Regions from separate parts of the Massilia sp. TWP1-3-3 genome, predicted to be linked through region 2. Evidence: predicted binding sites of a transcription regulator. Region 2 holds the regulator's gene; each other region holds the start of a gene.
What was found. Region 2 encodes sigma-54, which starts transcription at its own class of promoters, with help from an activator protein. Its sites were predicted from a motif close to TGGCANGNAANCTGCTTT; they were not measured.

Region 1: a site for sigma-54 is predicted at 2,498-2,515, ahead of ACP7D4_RS20130 (PEP-CTERM sorting domain-containing protein). Genes of this name have one in related genera too.
Region 3: a site for sigma-54 is predicted at 1,996-2,013, ahead of glnA (type I glutamate--ammonia ligase). Genes of this name have one in related genera too.
Region 4: a site for sigma-54 is predicted at 2,604-2,621, ahead of ACP7D4_RS14555 (CmpA/NrtA family ABC transporter substrate-binding protein). Genes of this name have one in related genera too.

What each region holds. Positions count from the first base shown of each region.
Region 1 is NZ_JAFCWX010000023.1:76,486-81,839, reverse strand. It holds gene ACP7D4_RS20135 (Orn/Lys/Arg decarboxylase N-terminal domain-containing protein) at 1-1,807, shown strand, start outside; gene ACP7D4_RS20130 (PEP-CTERM sorting domain-containing protein) at 1,870-2,439, opposite strand; gene dcd (dCTP deaminase) at 2,647-3,213, opposite strand; gene ACP7D4_RS20120 (alpha/beta fold hydrolase) at 3,280-4,080, opposite strand; gene ACP7D4_RS20115 (alpha/beta hydrolase) at 4,196-4,711, shown strand; gene ACP7D4_RS20110 (papain-like cysteine protease family protein) at 4,898-5,354, opposite strand, start outside.
Region 2 is NZ_JAFCWX010000001.1:198,083-203,436, forward strand. It holds gene ACP7D4_RS00915 (enoyl-CoA hydratase/isomerase family protein) at 1-923, opposite strand, end outside; gene hpf (ribosome hibernation-promoting factor, HPF/YfiA family) at 1,017-1,370, opposite strand; gene ACP7D4_RS00925 (RNA polymerase factor sigma-54) at 1,441-2,925, opposite strand; gene lptB (LPS export ABC transporter ATP-binding protein) at 2,939-3,697, opposite strand; gene lptA (lipopolysaccharide transport periplasmic protein LptA) at 3,694-4,299, opposite strand; gene lptC (LPS export ABC transporter periplasmic protein LptC) at 4,296-4,892, opposite strand; gene ACP7D4_RS00945 (KdsC family phosphatase) at 4,950-5,354, opposite strand, start outside.
Region 3 is NZ_JAFCWX010000004.1:80,351-85,704, forward strand. It holds gene ACP7D4_RS04980 (DUF4124 domain-containing protein) at 1-327, opposite strand, end outside; gene glnA (type I glutamate--ammonia ligase) at 519-1,934, opposite strand; gene ACP7D4_RS04990 (rhodanese-like domain-containing protein) at 2,249-2,707, shown strand; gene ACP7D4_RS04995 (TAXI family TRAP transporter solute-binding subunit) at 2,807-4,126, opposite strand; gene ACP7D4_RS05000 (transglycosylase domain-containing protein) at 4,312-5,354, opposite strand, start outside.
Region 4 is NZ_JAFCWX010000012.1:130,727-136,080, forward strand. It holds gene ACP7D4_RS14535 (endonuclease/exonuclease/phosphatase family protein) at 1-549, opposite strand, end outside; gene ybaK (Cys-tRNA(Pro) deacylase) at 587-1,078, shown strand; gene plsY (glycerol-3-phosphate 1-O-acyltransferase PlsY) at 1,144-1,782, shown strand; gene ACP7D4_RS14550 (DsbA family oxidoreductase) at 1,815-2,495, shown strand; gene ACP7D4_RS14555 (CmpA/NrtA family ABC transporter substrate-binding protein) at 2,691-3,929, shown strand; gene ntrB (nitrate ABC transporter permease) at 3,947-4,867, shown strand; gene ACP7D4_RS14565 (ABC transporter ATP-binding protein) at 4,869-5,354, shown strand, end outside.

The DNA.
Region 1 (5,354 bases), on a different contig from region 2:
GGCGCCGCCGTTTTTCCGCGCGCTCGTTAACTACGCCAACGACGGCTCGTACTCGTGGCACTGCCCCGGCCACTCCGGCGGCGTAGCCTTCCTCAAGTCGCCGATCGGCCAGATGTTCCACCAGTTCTTTGGTGAGAACATGCTGCGCGCGGACGTGTGCAACGCGGTCGAGGAACTCGGCCAACTGCTCGACCATACCGGCCCCGTGGCCAAGTCGGAGCGCAATGCGGCGCGCATCTTCAACGCCGACCACTGCTATTTCGTCACCAACGGCACCTCGACCTCCAACAAGATGGTGTGGCACTCGACGGTCGCTCCCGGCGACATCGTCGTCGTGGACCGCAACTGCCACAAGTCGATCCTGCACTCGATCATCATGTGCGGCGCCATTCCCGTGTTCCTGATGCCGACCCGGAACCACCTGGGCATCATCGGCCCGATCCCGCTCGAGGAATTTACGCCCGAGTCGATCGCCCGCAAGATCGAAGCCAATCCGTTCGCGCGCGAAGCGGTCAACAAGAAGCCGCGCATTCTGACCATCACCCAGTCGACCTACGACGGCGTGGTCTACAACGTCGAGACGCTGCGCGAAATGTTGGACGGCAAGATCGACACCCTGCACTTCGATGAAGCATGGCTGCCGCACGCGACCTTCCACGACTTCTACAAGAACATGCACGCAATCGGCAAGGACCGTCCGCGCGCCAAGGAATCGATGATTTTCTCGACTCAATCGACCCACAAGCTGCTCGCGGGCCTGTCGCAGGCCTCGCAGGTGCTGGTGCGCGAATCGGAAACCGTCAAGCTCGACCGCGATGCCTTCAACGAGGCGTATCTGATGCACACCTCGACCTCGCCCCAGTATTCGATCATCGCCTCGTGCGACGTGGCCGCGGCCATGATGGAAGCGCCAGGCGGCACGGCGCTGGTCGAAGAGTCGATTTTCGAGGCGCTGGACTTCCGGCGCGCGATGAAAAAAGTCGACGCTGAATTTGGCGACGAGTGGTGGTTCAAGGTCTGGGGCCCGGACACCTTCAGCGAAGAAGGCATCGGCACCCAGGACGACTGGATGATTCGCGCCGAAGACACCTGGCACGGCTTTGGCAACCTCGCTCCCGGGTTCAACATGCTCGACCCGATCAAGGCCACGGTGGTCACGCCCGGCCTGTCGCTTGACGGCGTGTTCGGCAAGACCGGCATTCCCGCCTCGATCGTCACCAAGTACCTGGCCGAACACGGCGTGATCATCGAAAAGTGCGGGCTGTATTCGTTCTTCATCATGTTTACGATCGGGATTACCAAGGGCCGCTGGAACACGCTGGTCACGGCGCTGCAGCAGTTCAAGGACGACTACGACAAGAACCAGCCGATGTGGCGCATCCTGCCCGAATTTGCGGCCGCCAACCCGCGCTACGAAGCGATGGGCCTGCGCGACCTGTGCCAGCAGATCCACGATTTCTACCAGGCCTACGACGTGGCGCGCCTGACGACCGAGATGTATTTGTCGGACATGATCCCTGCGATGAAACCATCGGACGCATTCGCCAAGATGGCGCATCGCGAAATCGAACGCGTTGCGCTCGAAGACCTGGAAGGACGCATCACGGCAATCCTGTTGACGCCTTATCCGCCGGGCATTCCACTGCTCATTCCCGGCGAGCGGTTCAACAAGACCATCGTCGATTACCTGCGCTTTGCGCGCGACTTCAACGAGCGCTTCCCGGGCTTCGAAACGGACGTGCACGGCCTGGTCAAGCGCGAAGTCGATGGCAAGCGAGGTTACTTCGTCGATTGCGTCATGCAGTAGGCGACAGTTAAAAATAAGGCCCGGCGCTTGCAGCGACCGGGCCTTTTTTATTGCGGAGAAACTTAGGCGCGGCGGCGCGAACCAATCAGGTCCGCAAGTGCCAGGCCGAACAGCAGCGGCATTGCCGGTTCGGGAACGTCTGCCGGGGCCGTGGTCACCGTGTTGGTGAACGAGAAGCTCAGGTCGTTGTAGTCGAACGGCCCGCCCAACAGGTCTTCGAAGCTGACCAGGGTTGTACCAGGCATCCAGTTCTCTTGAACGCGCGCATGGAAATTGTTGTCGAGGTTGCGCGTGGCAGCGCCAGTGAAGTAGTCGTTGCCCGTATTGTTCACATGCAGGCGGAACAGCAGTTCAGACCCGGTAGCGAAAGAGCCCAGGTTGAAAATACTGCCGATCGGCGAGGCATGATTGTTGAATATCAGGACATCGTTACCGGCAATGCCGTCATCGGTGTACAGGTACAGGTCGTTACTGAATGACGCCGTGTTGCCCTGGTAAGTGGCGACAATATCGCCGGTGTTACCGGCCAGTACGACCAGTCCTTCCGTTCCGGATGCGGCGATCGGGAACGCAAATGCCGCGACGGACATCGCCAGCACGGCTGCTGCCAGGAATTTTTGTAATAGTTTCATGCAGTTTTCCCATATAGCGTTTTGACTACGCCGCTCAAGTAAGCGGCTTGCCAGGGGAAAAGCACAAGTTGTGCCAGTGCAAGTACACTGGCGGGATAATGTCTATAAATCAATTACTTAACGACAATGGCATGATATGTTGCATCGGGCGCCTGTAAGGATCGCCGACATGCCAAGCGGGTACATGGCCCCGCCCCGCCTTCCTGATCAAGCCTTCGGCAAGGTGACGCCGCTCTGTCCCTGGTACTTGCCGCCGCGGTCCTTGTACGAGGTCTCGCACACTTCATCGCTCTCGAAGAACAGCACCTGCGCGCAGCCTTCGCCCGCATAAATCTTGGCCGGCAATGGCGTGGTGTTTGAAAACTCCAGCGTCACGTAGCCTTCCCACTCCGGCTCGAACGGCGTCACGTTGACGATGATGCCGCAGCGCGCGTAGGTCGACTTGCCCAGGCAAATGGTCAGCACATTGCGCGGAATCCTGAAGTACTCCATGGTCCGCGCCAGCGCGAACGAGTTCGGTGGAATGATGCAGACATCGCTTTTGACGTCCACGAACGAGTTCGGATCGAAATTCTTCGGGTCGACAATGGTGCTGTTGATATTCGTGAAAATCTTGAACTCGTCGGCGCAGCGGATGTCGTAGCCATAAGACGAGGTGCCATACGAGATGATCTTGCGCCCATCCACTTCGCGCACCTGTTGCGGTTCGAACGGTTCGATCATGCCGGTGGCGAGCGCCGTGCGGCGGATCCATTTATCGCTTTTGATAGTCATCGCGGAGGCTTCTTCCAGATTGGTGGGTTAATTTCACGCGATTTTACGCGAAAAGCGCCCGCCAGACTATTTAGCCTGCTTGAGCAGCCGCCCGATCATCTCGCGCGTCAGGCGCGCCGCCTTCTCTGGCGACTCCATCGGGAACAGGTGCCCGCCCTCGATCGGGCTGAAATGCTCGCCCACCAGCGCGCGCGTGGCGCCCAGCCCGGCCTGGCGTAATTCTTCGGAGGCGACGCCGGCCACAAAGCCAATCGGCACCGGAAACTGCCCGCCCATCAGCGTGCCCAGGTGGTGCGGCAGCGCGCGGTAAATCGCAGTTTCGACTTCGCGCCGAAAGCGCAGTTGCACCCCTTCCGGATGCGGCTCGAGGCCATGTTCAAGGTAGTCGGCGAGCACCCCGGGCGCCCAGGCGGCGAACATGGGTTTGCTGTTGAAGTGCGCATGCGCGGCCTGCGCGTCGGGCCACACGTTGCGCCGCTTTTTCGACGACTTGGCCGGCGAAAACCGGTCGGCCCAGCGCTGGCCCTTGGCAAAGCGCAGCAGCATGGCGCGCCAGCCGGCCACCACGGGCGAATCGAGCATCACCACGCAGCGCACCAGGTCGGGCCGCTGCTTGGCTGCCATCATGCTGAGCATGCCGCCCAGCGAATGGCCGACCAGGATCACCGGCTCGGGATACGTTTCAAGACTGGCGACCAGATGCTCGACCAGCTTGGGCCAGCCGTCCGTGACCGGATAGCGCGGATCATGGCCGTACATGTCGATCGAACGGATATCGAACTCGTCGCGCAGGTAATCGAAAAACTGGCGGTAGCTGCCGGCCGGGTAGCTGTTGCCGTGCGAAAAGTGGATCAGGGGTTTGCTCATCGCCAAATTGTAAGGGGATTCGCGCCCCGCCGATCATGGTTTAGAGGAAACGCACTAGAGGCGCGCGAACCAATCGCGCCGGCGCTGTTCTTACCCTCATTTGTAGGAGGAAGCGATGCCCACCCAAGCGCATTTGTACGCGCGTCCCGGGCCGGTCACGGCACTGGCGCCGACCGGGATGCAAACGCTGCCTGTCGGCGGCAAGCGCGACAGTTATTTGTACGTGCCGTCGCGCTATCACCCGCTGTATCCGATGCCGCTGGTGGTGTTGCTGCACGGCGCAGGCGGCCACGCGCAGGACGGCCTCGACATCTTGCGTTCGCAGGCGGACCAGGCCGGCATGATGCTCGTCGCGCCAGCCTCCGACGCCGGCACCTGGGACATCATTGCGGCGCGCACTTACGGCTCGGACATCGGGCCGATGACGGCGCGCGGCGAGCCGAAGATTTATATTTCGCACGGCACCGAGGACGAGGTACTCCCCGTCAATCCCTGTGCCCGCAGTATCGTCAAGCAACTGGAACGGCTGGAATTTGATGTGACGTACGAAGAATTTGACGGCGGGCATACGATACCGGCGGAGGTGGCACAGTCGGCGGTCGCATGGTTTACCGCTCCTGACAAGCCGTGAGTAAAGAAATCCTTCGATCATCCGCGCGCGCGAGTGGTGAAGAGCCTCTGTAGGGCGGAAAAGGGCAAGGCTCGCATTCCGCCATGCGTCTCGACGGCGCTGGTCGGAAAAGGCGGCCGCGCAGGCGCCATCGACCTTTCCCGACCGGCGCCAACTCTGTTGCAAGACTGGCAACCCAGCCCACCATCAGGCGCCGATGGTGTCATCCATGTTCGCCAGCGGCCGCGCAGCTTCGCGCAGTGCGGCCAGCGCGTCTGGCAGCGCCACCACCTGATACGGCGCCAGGCGCCCCACGCTGCGCGTAGGCACCAGCACATCCTTGGCAGCATCGCCGTCGGAGCTGATCCAGAGCGCCTCGAAGTTCAACGCCGGCACCCGGAACAGACGCAATTCGTACGTCTGGTCTTCCTTGGCCTGCCCGAGCGCGACCGCCAGGGCGCGCGCAAAGGCGTCCAGGTGGACCTTGGCGGCCGACATCTGCAGTAGGCGCGCCTCGTCATCCTCGCTGATATCGAAAAAGGCGCGCGGCACCTCGCCCGCCATCTCGTAGACGCGCAGGCCGACCGCCTCGGGCGCAACGGCGTCCCCGCGCAGCAAGGCGTCAAGCCCGACGGCATAGATGCGCTGCGCCAGACCCACGGAG
Region 2 (5,354 bases):
TCAAAATTGTGGCGCACCAAGGTGCGCTCCATGCGCAGGCAGCTGGAAACGTCGAGCCCGGCACCGCGGCGCAGCAGTTCGCGCGTCACGCACATCATCAGCGGCGAGCGCTGGGCCATGGCCGCATGGGCTCTTTGCGCAAAGACGTCGCTGTCCCCCGCCAGCGATTGCATGATGGCCGCCACGCTTGGCGCACTGAAATGGTGGTCGATCCGGCTGCGCTGCGCTTCCAGTTCACTGGCGCCGGCGAACCCCGCATACGGCGCGGCAAAATCTGCGATCATGGCGCGCAGCTCGGCCCCGGGCGTGCTGTCGATGCGTGCGGCCAGCGCGGCCATCTGCTCTTGCGGCACGAACACGTCGGCCAACCCCGCGTACAGGGCGTCGGCCGCGCCGACCGTCAGTCCGGTCAGGCCCAGGTAGTTGCCCAGCTGGCCAGGCGCGCGCGACAAAAAGTAGCTGCCGCCCACGTCCGGAAACAAGCCGATGTTTACTTCCGGCATCGCCATCTTGGTCTTCTCGGTGACGATGCGGATACGGCAGTCGGGCCCGCCCTGCGCAATGCCCATCCCGCCGCCCATGACCACGCCGTCCATCAGCGCCACGTAGGGCTTGGGATAGAAATGGATCAGGTGATTGAGCGCGTATTCTTCGGTAAAAAAGTCTTCCAGCAAGGCACTGCCGCCCATCGGGCTCTTGCCGCCCACCTCATGGAAAAAACGGATGTCGCCGCCGGCGCACAGCGCCTTGGGGCTGCTGCTGCCAAGCACGACCGCATCGACGGCGTCATCCGCGCGCCAGGCCTGCAGCACCGCCGTCAAGTCGCGCACCATCTGCAGCGACAGCGAATTAAGCGCTTTGGGACGGTCGAGGGTGATGATGCCGGTACGGTTGGCAACGCGGGTCTGGACGTATTCGCTCATGGAAGGCTGACAATAAATGGATAGACCCATATTTTAGCCTCCGCAGATGCAAAAAGGGCGCCGCAGGCGCCCTCGTGTCAAGAATCCCGGGCCTTAGATGGCTTCAGGGAGTTCTTCTTCAGGCAGGTGCTTGATGGCCTGGTGATTATGGTCCTGGACCTTGTCCTTGTACTTCATGACTTGACGGTCGAGCTTGTCGATCAGGGTGTCGATAGCGGCGTACAGGTCATGCGACAGGCTTTCTACATACACGGTCTTGCCCGACAGGCGAAGGTTGATTTCAGCCTTTTGTCGTTTTTCTTTTTCAGTCAGGTTATCCACGGTGAGGATCACGGCAATATCAATCACGTGATCGAAATGGCGCTTGACGCGCTCGAGCTTGGTTTGTACGTATTCACGGATGGCTGGGGTCACTTCGAGATGATGTCCGCTAATTGTGAGATTCATACACACTCCTAATAATGGTGTCACTTTCCGTTCGTGCGCGGCGCGCAGAGGAACGGCATAAAAATGCCGATTACAGACACTTCCTGAGGCTGACGGGCGGGATTTTGAGCGCTTCGCGGTACTTGGCAACGGTGCGGCGAGCGATGACCATACCCTGTTCCCCCAGCATGTCCGCAATCTTACTATCGGATAATGGATTTTTAGGGTCTTCTGCTCCTGTCAATTGCACGATGAGTGCACGAATCGCCGTGGAAGATGCTTCTCCCCCCGCTTCGGTGGCGACATGGCTACCGAAAAAGTATTTCAACTCAAACATGCCATGCGGGGTCAGCATGAATTTCTGAGTTGTTACACGAGAAATAGTACTCTCGTGTAGACCAAGTGTATCAGCTATTTCGCGCAGCACAAGGGGACGCATGGCTACCGCGCCATGGCTGAAGAAATTGCGCTGGCGCTCAACAATAGCCTCGGAGACACGCAAGATGGTGTCGAAGCGCTGGCGCATGTTTTTGATCAGCCACTTCGCTTCCTGCAACTGGGCGCCCATCTGGCCTTCGCCCTTGCCCTGCTTGAGCAGGCTCGCGTACATATTGTTCACGCGCAGGCGCGGCATCACGTCGTTGTTGAGCGAGACCGACCAGCCGCCCTTGGCCTTGCGCACAATCACGTCCGGGACCACGAAGTCCGACACATCGGAGGCGAACACGGCGCCCGGGTGCGGATTGCAGCGGCGGATGATGGTCTGCGCCTCGCGCAAGTCTTCGTCGTCGCAGTCGAGCGCTTTTTTCAGCTTGTTGAATTCACGCTGGGCGAACCAGGTCAGGTGCTTTTCGACGATGGCCAGCGCCATGCGGCGCGTCACCAGCGGCACGCCGCGCATGGCGCGAATCTGCAGCGCCAGGCACTCGGACGCATTGCGCGCGCCCACGCCGACCGGATCAAAACTTTGCAGCAGCGACAGCGCGGTCTTGAATTCATCGAAATCGATCTCGAGTTCTTCGGGCATGCGCGCATGGATTTCTTCCAGCGTCTCGGTCAGGTAGCCGTTGTCGTCGAGCGCGTCGACGATCAGTTCGACCAGCGCGCGGTCGCGCACTTCGAGCACCAGCACGCGCATCTGTTCCATCAGATGCTCGCGCAGGGTGGTCGCGCTGCCCTCGAGCTGCGGGCGCGAATCTTCGTCGTCGCTGCTCTTGGCGCGGCCCAGGTCACCCCACTCGCCGTCGTTGTCGTTGTTGTTGTCGTTGTTGCTGGCAGCTTCCCCCTCGGGTGCATCGGCGCTTTGGCCTTCGGCCGGCGCCGGTGCATCCTGCGCGCCCGGTTCGGGCGGCGCCTCGGCCGGCGTGGCGCTGCTGCCGATGGCGCCGTCGGCCAGCAGGCGCACCGAATGGTCGAGCGGATCGTCAAGCCGTTCGAGCAGCGGATTGTCGGTCAGGAGCTGTTCGAGTTCCTGGTGCAGTTCGAGCGTGGACAACTGCAGCAGGCGGATCGACTGCTGCAGCTGCGGCGTGAGCGCAAGGTGCTGCGAGGTGCGTAGTTGCAGGGATTGTTTCATCGGTTTGACCTGCTTACATCCGGAAGTGCTCACCCAGATAAACGCGGCGTACCGATTCGTCTGCGATGATGTCGTCCGGACGGCCAGAGGCCAGCACCGCACCCTGGTTGATGATGTAGGCACGGTCGCAAATGCCGAGCGTTTCGCGCACATTGTGGTCGGTGATCAAAACGCCGATGTCGCGCTCCTTCAGGAACCGCACGATGCGCTGGATCTCGATCACGGCGATCGGATCGACCCCGGCGAACGGTTCGTCGAGCAGCACAAAGCGCGGATTGGTGGCCAGCGCACGCGCGATTTCCACGCGCCGCCGCTCGCCGCCCGACAGCGACATGGCCGGGTTCTCGCGCAGCTTTTCGATCTGCAGGTCATGCAGCAGCGTGTCGAGCCGCTCCTTGAGTTCTGGTTTGCTCAGGCGCTTGCCGTTGACCTTTTGCAGTTCCAGCACGGCGAGGATGTTTTCTTCGACCGTCAGGCGCCGAAACACCGACGCTTCCTGCGGCAGGTACGACAGGCCGAGCGCGGCGCGCCGGTGAATCGGCAGGCTGGAGATATCCACGCCGCTGATGTCGATCGAGCCGGCATCCGACGGCACCAGGCCCACGATCATGTAGAACGAGGTGGTCTTGCCGGCGCCGTTGGGCCCCAGCAGGCCGACTACCTCGCCGCATTCAACCTGCAGCGATACGTCGCGCACGACCAGTTTTTTGCCGTAGCTTTTCTGCAGGCCGCGCACGATCAGCGTGCTGCCACAAGCTTTCGGTTCGATCATGGCATGCCCGTCGGAGCTGGCGTGCCAGTCGGCCCCGTTGGCGCAGTTGGCGCGGTTGGCGCCGGCGCGGCGCGCGGCTTGCGCGGCGCGATGATCAGCTGGCCGCGGCCCTCGCCCGGCTTGCTCGCGCCGCTGGCGTCGTTACGGGCGGTGAATACCTCGCGCATGCTGTCGTACGAAATGAATTCGCTCTTGATTTCGTCGGTCATGGTGCTGCCCTCGATCTGGCGGATATGCGCGCTGCCGAACAGCTTGACGACGCCGCTGCGCTCGTCGTATTCGATGCGCTGCGCATTGCCTTCGACCCACAGCTCGGGGCCGCCGTCGCGCTTTTGGCGAAACGTCGCCATCTTGCCGGGCACGCCCGTGAGCGTCACCTGCATGTCTTCTTCGGGACTGGTCTTGATCACCGCTTTTTCAGCGCGCAGCACCAGCGTGCCCTTAGTGACGACGATGTTGCCGGTAACGATGGTGACCTGGGCGACTTCGTCCACCAGCAGCGTGCCGTAGTCGATTACCGCGCGCTTGCCGGCGTCGGCTTTCTCGGCCGAGGCGCCCAGCGCCACTAGGCCAAACACTGCAATTGCTATTATTTTTTTCATTTTCTACTGCCCTTGGGTGGAACGATGATCTGGCCACCGCCGGCAAACTGCACCTGGCGCGTGGCGTTGTTGGCCTTCATGCCGACGCCGGTAATGGTGTTGGCGCCCAGCGCCATGTCGACCCGCACGCGGGACTCCATGCGGTCTTCTTCCGGAAACACGGTCAGCGCTTCGGTGGTCATGTGCATCAGGCGCGCCATAGGCGAAGCGGGGCGAAAGACGTCGACCTTGCCCAACAGGTCGACCTGGTCGTCCGCATGCCGCAGGCGCGCTGTGTTGGCCTTGACGGTCATTGGACTCTGGCCGGGCGCCAGACTTTGCAGCATGGGCTGCTCGACGTCCGAGACGTCGCCCAGCGGACGGTGGGTCAGCTTGGCGCCGTAGAACAGGTAGCGCGGCTTGCCTTCGGGCGTCATGCGCACGAAACTGAATTTTTCAACGATGTAGTCAGGCTCGTTGCCGGCTGCGGCCGGATCGACCTGGCCGTCGCCGCGCTGCATCACCTGCACCAGCCAGAAGCTGCCCAAGGCGGAGAAGATGAGCGCCGTGATGGTCAGCAGCAGCGGCCAGCGATGGGCGGTGCGCTTATCCATGGCGGCCCCCGCCCCGCAGGCATGGGTCCCGCAGGCCTGATTCCTGATTCTTGCCTGTCACGCGAAATACGGCGCCAGCGCCGCCTCGTACGTGCCCTGCGCGCGCATCACCAGGTCGCACACTTCGCGCACGGCGCCGCGCCCGCCGCCGGCGCGCGTGACGTAATGGGCGCGGTGTTGCACCTCCGGGTGCCCGGTGGGCACAGTGACCGCAAAGCCGACCTGCAGCAGCAGTGGCAGGTCGATCACGTCGTCGCCGATATAGCCGCACTGCTGCGCCGTCAAGCCGGTCGCTTCCAGCAGTCTGGCAAAGGCGATGCGCTTGTCGTGGATGCCCTGGTGGACATGCATGATGCCCAGGTCGGCCGCGCGCCGCACCACAATCGGCGACTCGCGCGCGCTGATGATGGCGGTGGCCACGCCGCTTTTTTGCAGCAGCTGGATGCCCAGGCCGTCGAGGAC
Region 3 (5,354 bases), on a different contig from region 2:
GTCGTTCAAAATTTCGCGGCGGTCATTGTCGCGCGCCTTTTGCTGGGCGTTGTCCACTTTCGGGAAATCGGTGGGCGTCGACACGGGCGCGGCCGGCGCGCGCGGCGCGCCCGACTGGCGCGCTCTGGACGGCGCGGGGATGGAATTGGGCAGGTTCAGCGTCTTGCAACCGGGCCTGTAGCTATCGGTCAATTCCCTGCCGCCGCTGGCGTTGGTGCAAAGATAGACGCCGTTCTGGGCCTGGGCAGGCGCTTGCGCGAACGCGCCGCACAGCAGGGCCAGCGCGACGGCCAGCTTGCGCATCCTGATCTGTGGCTTGATCGTCATCGTCTCCATCGCTTTCCGTTTGTCCGTACAGTAATTAAGTTCACCGAATATACAACATCCAATGCAAAACGCGAGGAAAGCCGTAGCGATCCTCGCGTTTTTCTCACCACAATTACAATGCGCTTACACTTTCGATGTCGGCACGACTACAGGTGCTAACAGCTTAACAATGCGCGCAATGACAATGGCACTTACAGCGAATAGTACATGTCAAATTCGACAGGGTGGGTGGTCATGCGCATGCGCTGCACGTCCTGCATTTTCAGTTCGATGTAAGCATCGATCATGCTGTCGCTGAACACGCCGCCGCGGGTCAGGAATTCGCGATCCTTGTTGAGCGCGTCGAGTGCTTCTTCGAGCGATGCGCACACCGTCGGGATCAGCGCGTCTTCTTCAGGCGGCAAATGGTACAGGTCTTTGGATGCCGCTTCGCCCGGGTGGATCTTGTTGGCGATACCGTCCAGGCCAGCCATCAGCAGCGCGGAGAAACACAGGTAGACGTTGGCCAGAGGATCGGGGAAACGCGTTTCAATGCGGCGCCCTTTTGGATTGGCAACGTGCGGAATGCGGATCGAGGCCGAACGGTTTTTAGCCGAGTACGCCAGCTTGACCGGTGCTTCGTAGCCAGGCACAAGGCGCTTGTACGAGTTGGTGCCCGGGTTGGTGATGGCGTTCAATGCCTTGGCATGCTTGATGATGCCGCCGATGTAGAACAGCGCATCGTCCGACAGGCCGGCATAGCCGTCGCCGGCGAACAGGTTCTTGCCGTCTTTCCAGATCGACTGGTGCACGTGCATTCCCGAGCCGTTATCGCCAACGATAGGTTTTGGCATGAAAGTGGCGGTCTTGCCGTAGCTGTGGGCCACGTTCCAAACCACATACTTCAGGTTCTGGGTCCAGTCGGCGCGCTCGACCAGGGTCGAGAACTTGGTGCCGATTTCATTCTGGCCGGCGCCTGCCACTTCGTGGTGGTGCACTTCAACCGGGATGCCCAGCGATTCGAGGATCAGGCACATTTCCGAGCGCATGTCCTGGAACGAATCGACCGGCGGGACCGGGAAGTAGCCGCCCTTGACGGTAGGACGGTGGCCGCTGTTGCCGCCTTCGGTCTTGGCGTCGGTCGCCCACGACGACTCGTCGGAGTCGATCTTGACGAAGCAACCCGACATGTCGATCTTCCAGCGCACGGAATCAAAAATGAAGAATTCAGGCTCAGGGCCGAAAAAGGCGGTGTCGCCGATGCCGGTCGACTTCAGGTACGCTTCGGCGCGCTTGGCGATCGAACGCGGGTCGCGGTCGTAGCCCTTGCCGTCGGCAGGCTCGATGACGTCGCACTGCATGAACAGGGTCGTCTCTTCCATGAACGGATCGATGTTGGCCGTGTTCGGATCTGGCATCAGGATCATGTCCGACGCTTCGATACCCTTCCAGCCGGCGATCGACGAACCGTCGAACGCATGGCCCGACTCGAACTTGTCGAGGTCGAAGTGGGAAACAGGCACGGTCACGTGCTGCTCTTTACCACGGGTGTCGGCGAAGCGGAAATCAACGAATTTGACTTCGTTGTCTTTTACCATTTTCAAGACTTCTGCGGCGGTCATTGCCATGCGTAACTCTCCTGATTGAAATAAGGGGCTTGTCGAAGCTGCGACAAAACTCAAGGGGATCATAGCAGAAACCATGCCAGTCACATGCGGCGGGGCTTTTGCACATTGCGTCGTTGAATCTGCTGGCAATTGATCTTAAAATTGCATGTTCCCGTTTTGACACCGTCATTGCACACCATCAACAACGCACTTGTTTGGTGCGAAATCAAAAATCTGCACCGAAATTGGGCGCACTGCACAACAATGGCGAAAATGCGTCCTGTTGGTGCAGGGTTGCTTATATTAAACCTGTTTCCTCACTTTGGAGCAACGCCATGAGTACCGTTGAACAACTTTTAGCCGCCGCGCGTGCGCGCGCGCCAGGCCCAGGGTACGCGGGTGCGGTCACGCCGCACGAGGCCTATGAGCTGGTGCAAGCCGACACGCGCGTGGTGCTGGTCGACGTGCGCACCAATGCCGAGCGCGACTGGGTGGGACGGGTGATGCTGCCCGAGAACCAGCACCGCGCCGTGCAGTGGAGCACCTGGCCGGGCGGCGTGCCCAATCCCGATTTTGTGCAGCAACTGGAGGCGGTGGCGCGCAAGGACGACGTGCTGCTGTTTTTGTGCCGTTCGGGGGTCAGGTCGCGCCATGCGGCCACGCTGGCTACGCAGCACGGGTTTGCCAACAGCTATGACATTCTGGAAGGCTTCGAAGGCGACAAGGATGGCGAGGGGCACCGCAAGACCGTGGGCGGATGGTGCCACGCCGGTTTGCCGTGGATGGGCGCCTGAGCAGTTCCGCCAATGCACGCGGTAACGTAACGCATGCATTGGCGGAATGCGAGGGGAACTCAGAGCCCGGAGCTTTTCCGCCCTACATTGTGCTTGCGACTACGCTGGCGCCATCGCGCTCTTGACCCGGTTGCGAACAAAATTGATATGGCTGCGCAGTCCGTACAAGCCATCGGCAAAGGCCAGCGGAATCGAGATCTGGTTCACCAGCTCTTCAATCTCATCGAGTCGCTTGAGCAATCCCGCGCACACCTCTTCCTTGCCCTGCCCCGCCTCGAGCTCCTGCTCCACCGTGCGCAACTGCCCGTACCAGCGATATACGCGCGAGCGGATACGCCACACGTACAGCGGCGGCACGATTTTCGACAGCGGCAGCAGCAGCGCGGCGAGCGCCACCACGACCACCCACATGCGGTCGAAGAAATTGGCCAGCCAGAACGTCATGTAACGCTGCAGCAGCGGCGGGCCATCCTTGTAAAACTTGGCCGCTTCGCGCGAGACGGGAATTTCGGTATAGCGCTCCGACGGAAACTGCCCCTGCTGCTGGAACCAGCCGGTGCCGCCGTGGATCTGGCTGGCCGCCTGCACGAACAAATCGATCAGCGCCGGATGCAAGTCGTGGCGTGCGACCAGCGTGGCGGTGGGCGCGATCAAGTGGTAATCCTGGGACGGCAAGTCGCGCCCCACGTCCACGATCCCGCGCGGCAGCACCACGTGCGACATGAACGGCAAGCGCCGCGTGTAAGCCTCGGCCTGGGCAAAGTCGAACAATTTTATCCCCGGCGTTTGCAGCAGCATCTGCACCATCAGCGCGTCCGGTCCGGACGAAAACACCAGGCCGTCGATGCGCCCTTCGAGCAGCTCCACCGTGCCGGGCGTGTTTTCAAGTGCTCCCAGGGTCAAGTCGGTGGGAGCGACGCCGTTCAATTCCAGCACCTGGCGAAACAGCTTGGGCACGCCCGTGCCTTCGGGCCCGACATTGATTTTCAAGCCCTTTAGCTCGTTGATCTGGGTGACCTTGGTCGGCTCGCGCAAAAACAGCCACACCGGCTCGGTGAACAGGCTGCCAAGCGACACCAGGCCCGTCTTGGAGGCGGCGCGCTGGTCGGTCGAGCCGCTTTGCACAAAGGCGATATCGACCTTGCCGTCATCCAAGCGCTGCAGGTTTTCCTGCGAGCCCAGTGTGCGCACCAGCGTGACCTTGATGCCCTGCTTGGCCAGCAGGACCGCGTATTTTTTGCCCAGCTCCTCGTAGGCGCTGTTTTCCTGGCCGGTAGCGAGCGTGACGCTGCGCGGCGGCGTCGGGTCGACCAGGAAGTAGGCCAGCAGGCACAGGCCCGCGATGACCAGCACGGTGGGACCGGCCGCCGCCACCAGGTCCCGAAACGAGAACTGGGTGAACTTGCGAATTTTTGACATGGCGCGTTGCAGTGGTTTCATGGGACTGGACAATGCCAACATTTGTCGAAACATGCAAGTGCTCATGAGCAGGGTGCAAAAGCAGGACGCAAAAGCAAAAGCGCATTGCGCCAGAGGCGTGCGTCGCGTTGACACTCGCCTTTGGCGCAATGCGCTTGCGCTTTTGCGCCCTACAACATGTCAGGTCAGCGGATGCATTCCTTGGCGCCGCTCTCCACCGGCGGCTCGATCAGCGGCATCAGCGAAGGCGCCAGCGCCGTGAGCAACTGCACCGGCAAGGCGCTGGTGAAGTCGTACTTGCCGGCCTGGGGGCCGTGCACATAGGCCGTCATGCTGCCGAAAAAACGCTCGCCGATATTAAAGACAAAGGTCGCCGAACGGTTCACGAAGCGCGATTCGATCAGCCGCCCGCCGGCGCCATAGACTTCAAAGCGCTGGTCGCCGGTACCGGTCTTGCCGCCCACGGCGATGATCGAGCCGTCGCGCATTTTGAAGGCGTTCTTGACGCGCTTGGCAGTGCCTTCCGAGACTACCGCGCGGACCGCGTCGGCCGCCGCGCGCGCGACAAAAGGATTGAGGATCTGTTCACCCTTGGGCGCCTGCGCGTGGCGCACCAGCGTTTCGTAGGGCGTGCCCATAGCGAAATGCAGTGAGTCGATGCGCTGCACCGGTTTGCGCATGCCGTTGTTGACGATCACGCCCATCAGTTCGGCCAGCGCAGCCGGGCGGTCGGCCGACGCGCCCAGCGTGGTGGCGTAGGACGGCACCAGCGAATCGAAGGGATAACCCATCTTCTTCCATTGCGCGTGGATCTTGAGGAACGCTTCGACTTCCAGCAGGCCGGCGATGCGGCTGTCCTGGGCATGCTTGCGGTGCGTGCTGAACAGCCACGAATAAACTAGCTGGCGTTCCTTGACGCTGGCAGCGACGATGTCGGCAAAGGTGGCCTTGTCGTGCGCGCGCATGTAGCCGACCATCCACAATTCAAGCGGGTGGATGGTGGCGACGTAGCCGCGGTCGGCCAGCGACATAGTGGCCACCGAGTACTGGTCGTACATCTTGGCAATGCGCTCGTCGGGCACTTCATTGGCCGACGGCAGGTTGGCCTTGATGAAGGCGCCAAAATCCTGCAGCGACGCATTCGGCGCGATCGTGCGGTGCACCGTGGCAAGGCGCGAAGGGGTCGGGCGCAAGCTGGCCAGCAAGACCTTCTCGGCTTCGGCCGCCG
Region 4 (5,354 bases), on a different contig from region 2:
GCGCCGCACCAGCGAACGCAGGCAAGCCATGCCGAACAGCAGCGGATCTTCGCTGTTGTCGCCGTTGCGGTAGTCAGGCCGCTTGCTCTTCAAATGCACCACGACCACGTCAACCGTCACGTCGGGCGAGACCGCCACCGCCGCATGGATCACGGCGCGTGAAAACTGTTCGGCGTCGCGCGTGCCGTCTGCCAGCGCCACGCCCGCCGGATAATCGCCCAGCGCCACGCCGGGCGCGGCCAGCGGCAGGCGCGACACCAGCGCCACCGACGGCGTGAGCCGTTCGGCGGCCGGGTCCGGGTCGAAGCCGACGTGGACGGCGTCGCGGTAAAGGCGCGTGCGCGCCAGCGCTTCGCGCAGCGCCGCCTGCGAAAAAATTTCCTGGAAACCGATCACGTCGGCGTCGAGCAAGTCGATCTGGCGCGCAGTCCAGTCGAGCTTGGCTTCATATTCCTCGGCCGTGGCGGGCAGCAGGTTGTCATACAGTTGCACGCCGGGCGGGGCAAGGTTGTAGGCATTGAAGGTGGCAAAGCGGATTTCTTGCTGCATAATAAGAACTCCTCATTGAGTCTTTAGCGTATCACGCATGGCAAAGAAAGAGCATATTTCCGAAACACAGGCCACGCAGTTCCTGCGCAAACAGGGCGTGGCGTTCAGCGAACACCCTTATGCCTACGAGGAAAAGGGCGGCACCAAGGTGTCCGCGCGCGAACTGGGCGTGCCCGAACACGACGTCATCAAGACGCTGGTGATGCAGGACGAAGCCGCGCGTCCGTTGATCGTGCTGATGCATGGCGACTGCAAGGTGTCGACCAAGAACCTGGCGCGCGCTATCGGCTGCAAGTCGGTCGAGCCGTGCAAGCCGGAAGTGGCCCAGCGCCATTCCGGCTACCAGGTAGGGGGCACGTCGCCGTTTGGCACGCGCAAGGTGCTGCCGGTGTATGTCGAGGAAAGCATCCTGGCTTTGCCGACCATCTACATCAACGGCGGACGGCGCGGCTACCTGGTGGGGATTGCGCCCCAGGTGCTGGTCGCGCAACTGGGCGCCAGGGCGGTCAACTGCGCGCTGGCCGAGTGATGGTGTATATTCTCGTCCCGGCGCCCGGAGAACCGGGCATTCCAATCACGTAGCAGAGAGAGCGCATGTACACTGTCCTTTTCACCATCGTCGCCTACCTGATCGGCTCCATTTCGTTTGCCGTGGTGATGAGCCATGCCTTTGGCCTGTCCGACCCGCGCACCTATGGTTCCAAGAACCCGGGCGCCACCAATGTGCTGCGCAGCGGTAACAAGAAGGCGGCCATCGCTACCCTGATCGGCGACGCGGCCAAGGGTTGGTTCGCGGTCTGGCTGGCCGAGCGCCTGGCCGACCAGTTCGGCGTGGGCGAGTTGGGCATTGCGCTGGTGGCGCTGGCGGTGTTCCTGGGGCACTTGTATCCCATCTTCTTTCGCTTTGTCGGCGGCAAGGGTGTCGCCACCGCGCTGGGCGTGCTGCTTGGCCTGAACCCATGGCTGGGCCTGGCCACGCTGATCACCTGGCTGGTGATTGCCTATGCCTTCCGCTATTCGTCGCTGGCGGCGCTGGTGGCGGCGCTGTTCGCGCCGTTTTACTTCGGCCTGCTGTTCGGTATCGACCAACTTGAAAAGCTGCTGGCCGTCATCATCATGAGCGCCCTGCTGCTGTTTCGCCATCGCAGCAACATCGCCAACCTGTTGGCAGGCAAGGAAAGCAAGTTGGGCAGCAAGGCTGCCAGCGCCAAACCAGTGGCGAAAAAACACTAGGCAGGCGACGGGTTTCGGCTGCAGGCTCTAAAATGGGCCATCCATCCTTGATAGGCGCCGCCGTGACCCAACTCAGAATCGACTTTGTATCCGACATTTCCTGCCCGTGGTGCGTGATCGGGCTTAAATCGCTCGAACAGGCGCTGGCCAACGTGGCCGACGTTGCCAGTGCCGACCTGCACTTCCATCCCTTTGAACTGAACCCGCAGATGGCGCCGGAAGGCGAAGACATCGGCGAGCATCTTGCGCGCAAGTATGGGGCGACCGAAGAGCAGAGCGCCAAGACGCGCGCGATGATCCGCGAGCGCGGCGCCGAACTGGGCTTTGAATTCGCCATGGACAAGCGCAGCCGCATCTATAACACCTTTGATGCGCATCGCCTGCTGCATTGGGCCGAGCTGCAAGGCCGCCAGCGCGAGCTGAAAATGGCGCTGTTCGAAGCCTATTTTACCCATGGCGACAATCCCGGTTCGCATGAAGTGCTCACGCGCGTGGCGCAAGAAGTGGGGCTCGATGCGACCGAGGCAGCCGAAGTGCTGGCCACCGGTGCGTATGAGGAAGAAGTGCGCGAGCAGGAAGAATTTTTCCAGCGGCAAGGGATCAGCGCTGTGCCGGCCATCATCATCAATCAGAAACATTTGATCTCGGGCGGGCAGCCGCCAGAGGTGTTCGAAAAGGCCCTGCGCCAGATTGCGGCGCAAAGCGCCGAATAAGGTCAAGCACCCGGTGCCCTTTTGGTGCAGTGCACACAAAAGGTGCCGCGTGTCGCCATCTTGAAGACCGTAGCGCCATTTTTTCATCCATTTCCCCTCCTTGCCTGCTGGCACGGCCCTTGCTGAGTAGTTCACAACGGCGGACGCGTTTGCGCCCGCTTCCGACAGTGACTACTGCTAGCGAACGAGGGAAGAATGCAAATCGACGACTCCACCAATGTGATCCGCCGCAGCCTCATCAAGGCCGGCGCCGCCGCATCGCTGACCGGCCTGGCCAGCGGCGGCGTGTTTGCCGCCGGCTCGGACAAGCCGGAAAAGGAAGAAGTCAAAATCGGCTTCATTCCGCTGACCGACTGCGCGTCGGTCGTCATGGCCTCGGTACTGGGCTTTGACAAAAAATACGGCATCAAGATCGTGCTGTCGAAAGAATCATCGTGGGCCAGCGTGCGCGACAAGCTCGTCAATGGCGAGCTCGACGCCGCCCATGTACTGTATGGCTTGATCTACGGCGTGCAGATGGGCATTGGCGGGGCCAAGAAGGACATGGCCATCCTGATGAACCTGAACCATAACGGCCAGGCCATCACCCTGTCGAAAAAAGTGGCCGACAAGGGCGGCGTGGACGGCGCCTCGCTGGCCAGGCTGATGCAGACGGACAAGCGCGAGTATTCCTTCGCCCAGACTTTTCCAACCGGCACCCACGCCATGTGGCTGTACTACTGGCTGGCCAGCTACGGCATCAACCCGATGAAGGACGCCAAGGTCATCACCGTGCCGCCGCCGCAAATGGTGGCCAACATGCGCGTCGGTAACATGGACGGTTTTTGCGTGGGCGAACCGTGGAACCACCGCGCCATTGTCGATGGTGTGGGCATTACTGCGGCCACCACCCAAGACATCTGGAAAGACCACCCCGAAAAAACGCTGGGCACCACGCTCGACTGGGCCACGCAGCACCCGAATACGGCGCGCGCGCTGATCGCCGCCGTGCTCGACGCCAGCAAGTGGATCGATGCGGGTCTGGTCAACAAGACCAAGATGGCTGAGACCATTGCCGCCAAGTCTTACGTGAACACCACGGTGGACGTCATCAACCAACGCATTTTAGGCCGTTACCAGAACGGGCTCGGGCGCACCTGGGACGATCCGAACTACATGAAGTTCTACAACGATGGCTTGGTCAACTATCCCTTCGTGTCCGACGGCATGTGGTTCATGACCCAGCACAAGCGCTGGGGCTTGCTCAAGGGCGAAGTGGACTACCTGGGCACGGCGAGCAAGGTCAACCAGACCAAGCTGTACGCGGAAGGCGCCGCCTTGGCCAAGGTGGCCGTGCCCAAGTCGCCGATGCGTTCGGTGAAGATGATCGACGGCACCGTTTGGGACGGCAAGAATCCCAAAGCCTACGCCGACGCCTTCAAGATCAAAGCCTGAAAGACAAGGAGAGCGCAATGAGTGCAGTGCTGGAGAGTGACATGAGCTTGCCGGTGGGTACGCCGGTGAATACGCCAATGCAAGAAACCGTGCTCGAACGCCCGGCGCGCAGCAAGCGCCTGGCCGCCAAGGGCGTCAAGCTTTCCAACGGAAACTCGCGCGGGCGCGCCCTTGCGGTGGCCGTGATGCCGCCGCTGCTGGGCCTGGGCATCCTGTTGCTGCTGTGGGAAATTCTATCGGTGAGCAATACCAGTTTTCCATCTCCGAAAGTCACCTTCCTGGAAGCGGTCAAGATGTTTTCCGATCCGTTCTACAGCAACGGGCCGAACGACCAGGGCATTGGCTGGAACATTCTGGCCTCGCTGAAGCGCGTGGGCGTCGGCTTTGGCTTGGCGGCGCTGGTGGGCATTCCGCTCGGCTTCATGATCGGCCGCTTCACATTTTTGGCGGGCATGTTCAATCCGATTGTCAGCCTGCTCAAGCCAGTCTCGCCGCTGGCCTGGTTGCCGATTGGCTTGCTGGTGTTCAAGGCGGCCGATCCCGCCGCCATCTGGTCGATTTTCATTTGCTCGATCTGGCCGATGATCATCAACACGGCCGCCGGCGTGCAACGCGTGCCGCAAGACTACATGAACGTGGCGCGCGTGCTGCAACTGTCGGAATGGAAGATTTTCACCAAGATCTTGCTGCCATCGGTGCTGCCCTACATGCTGACCGGCGTGCGCCTGGCGATCGGCACGGCCTGGCTGGTGATCGTCGCGGCCGAGATGCTGACCGGCGGCGTAGGAATCGGCTTTTGGGTGTGGGATGAGTGGAACAACCTGAACGTGGCGCATATCGTGATTGCCATCGTGGTGATCGGCGTGGTCGGCCTGATCCTGGAGCAGGCGCTCGTTGCGCTCGCAAAAACTTTCACCTATGAAGAAGCGGGAACCTGACATGAGCAAAAAATTCATCGAAGTGCAGAACGCGGAAATGGTGTTCGACACGCGCAAGGGCAGTTTTCACGCGCTCACCAGGGTCAATCTGGCGGTGGAGCAGGGCGAGTTCATCACGCTGATCGGCCACTCCGGCTGCGGCAAGTCCACACTGCTCAACTTGCTGGCAGGTTTGACGACGGCGACCGAAGGCGCGCTGATCTGCGCCGGGCGCGAAATTGCGGGCCCCTCGCCCGAGCGCGCGGTAGTGTTCCAGAACCATTCCCTGCTGCCATGGCTGACCTGTTTCGAGAACGTCTACCTGGCCGTCGAAAAAGTGTTCGCTGCCAAGGAATCCACGGCGCAATTGCGCGAGCGAACAGCGGCGGCGCTGGCGCTGGTCGGCTTGACGGCGGCCAGCGCCAAGCGCCCGAATGAAATCTCGGGCGGCATGAAGCAACGCGTGGGCATTGCGCGTGCCTTGTCGATGGAGCCGAAAGTGTTGCTG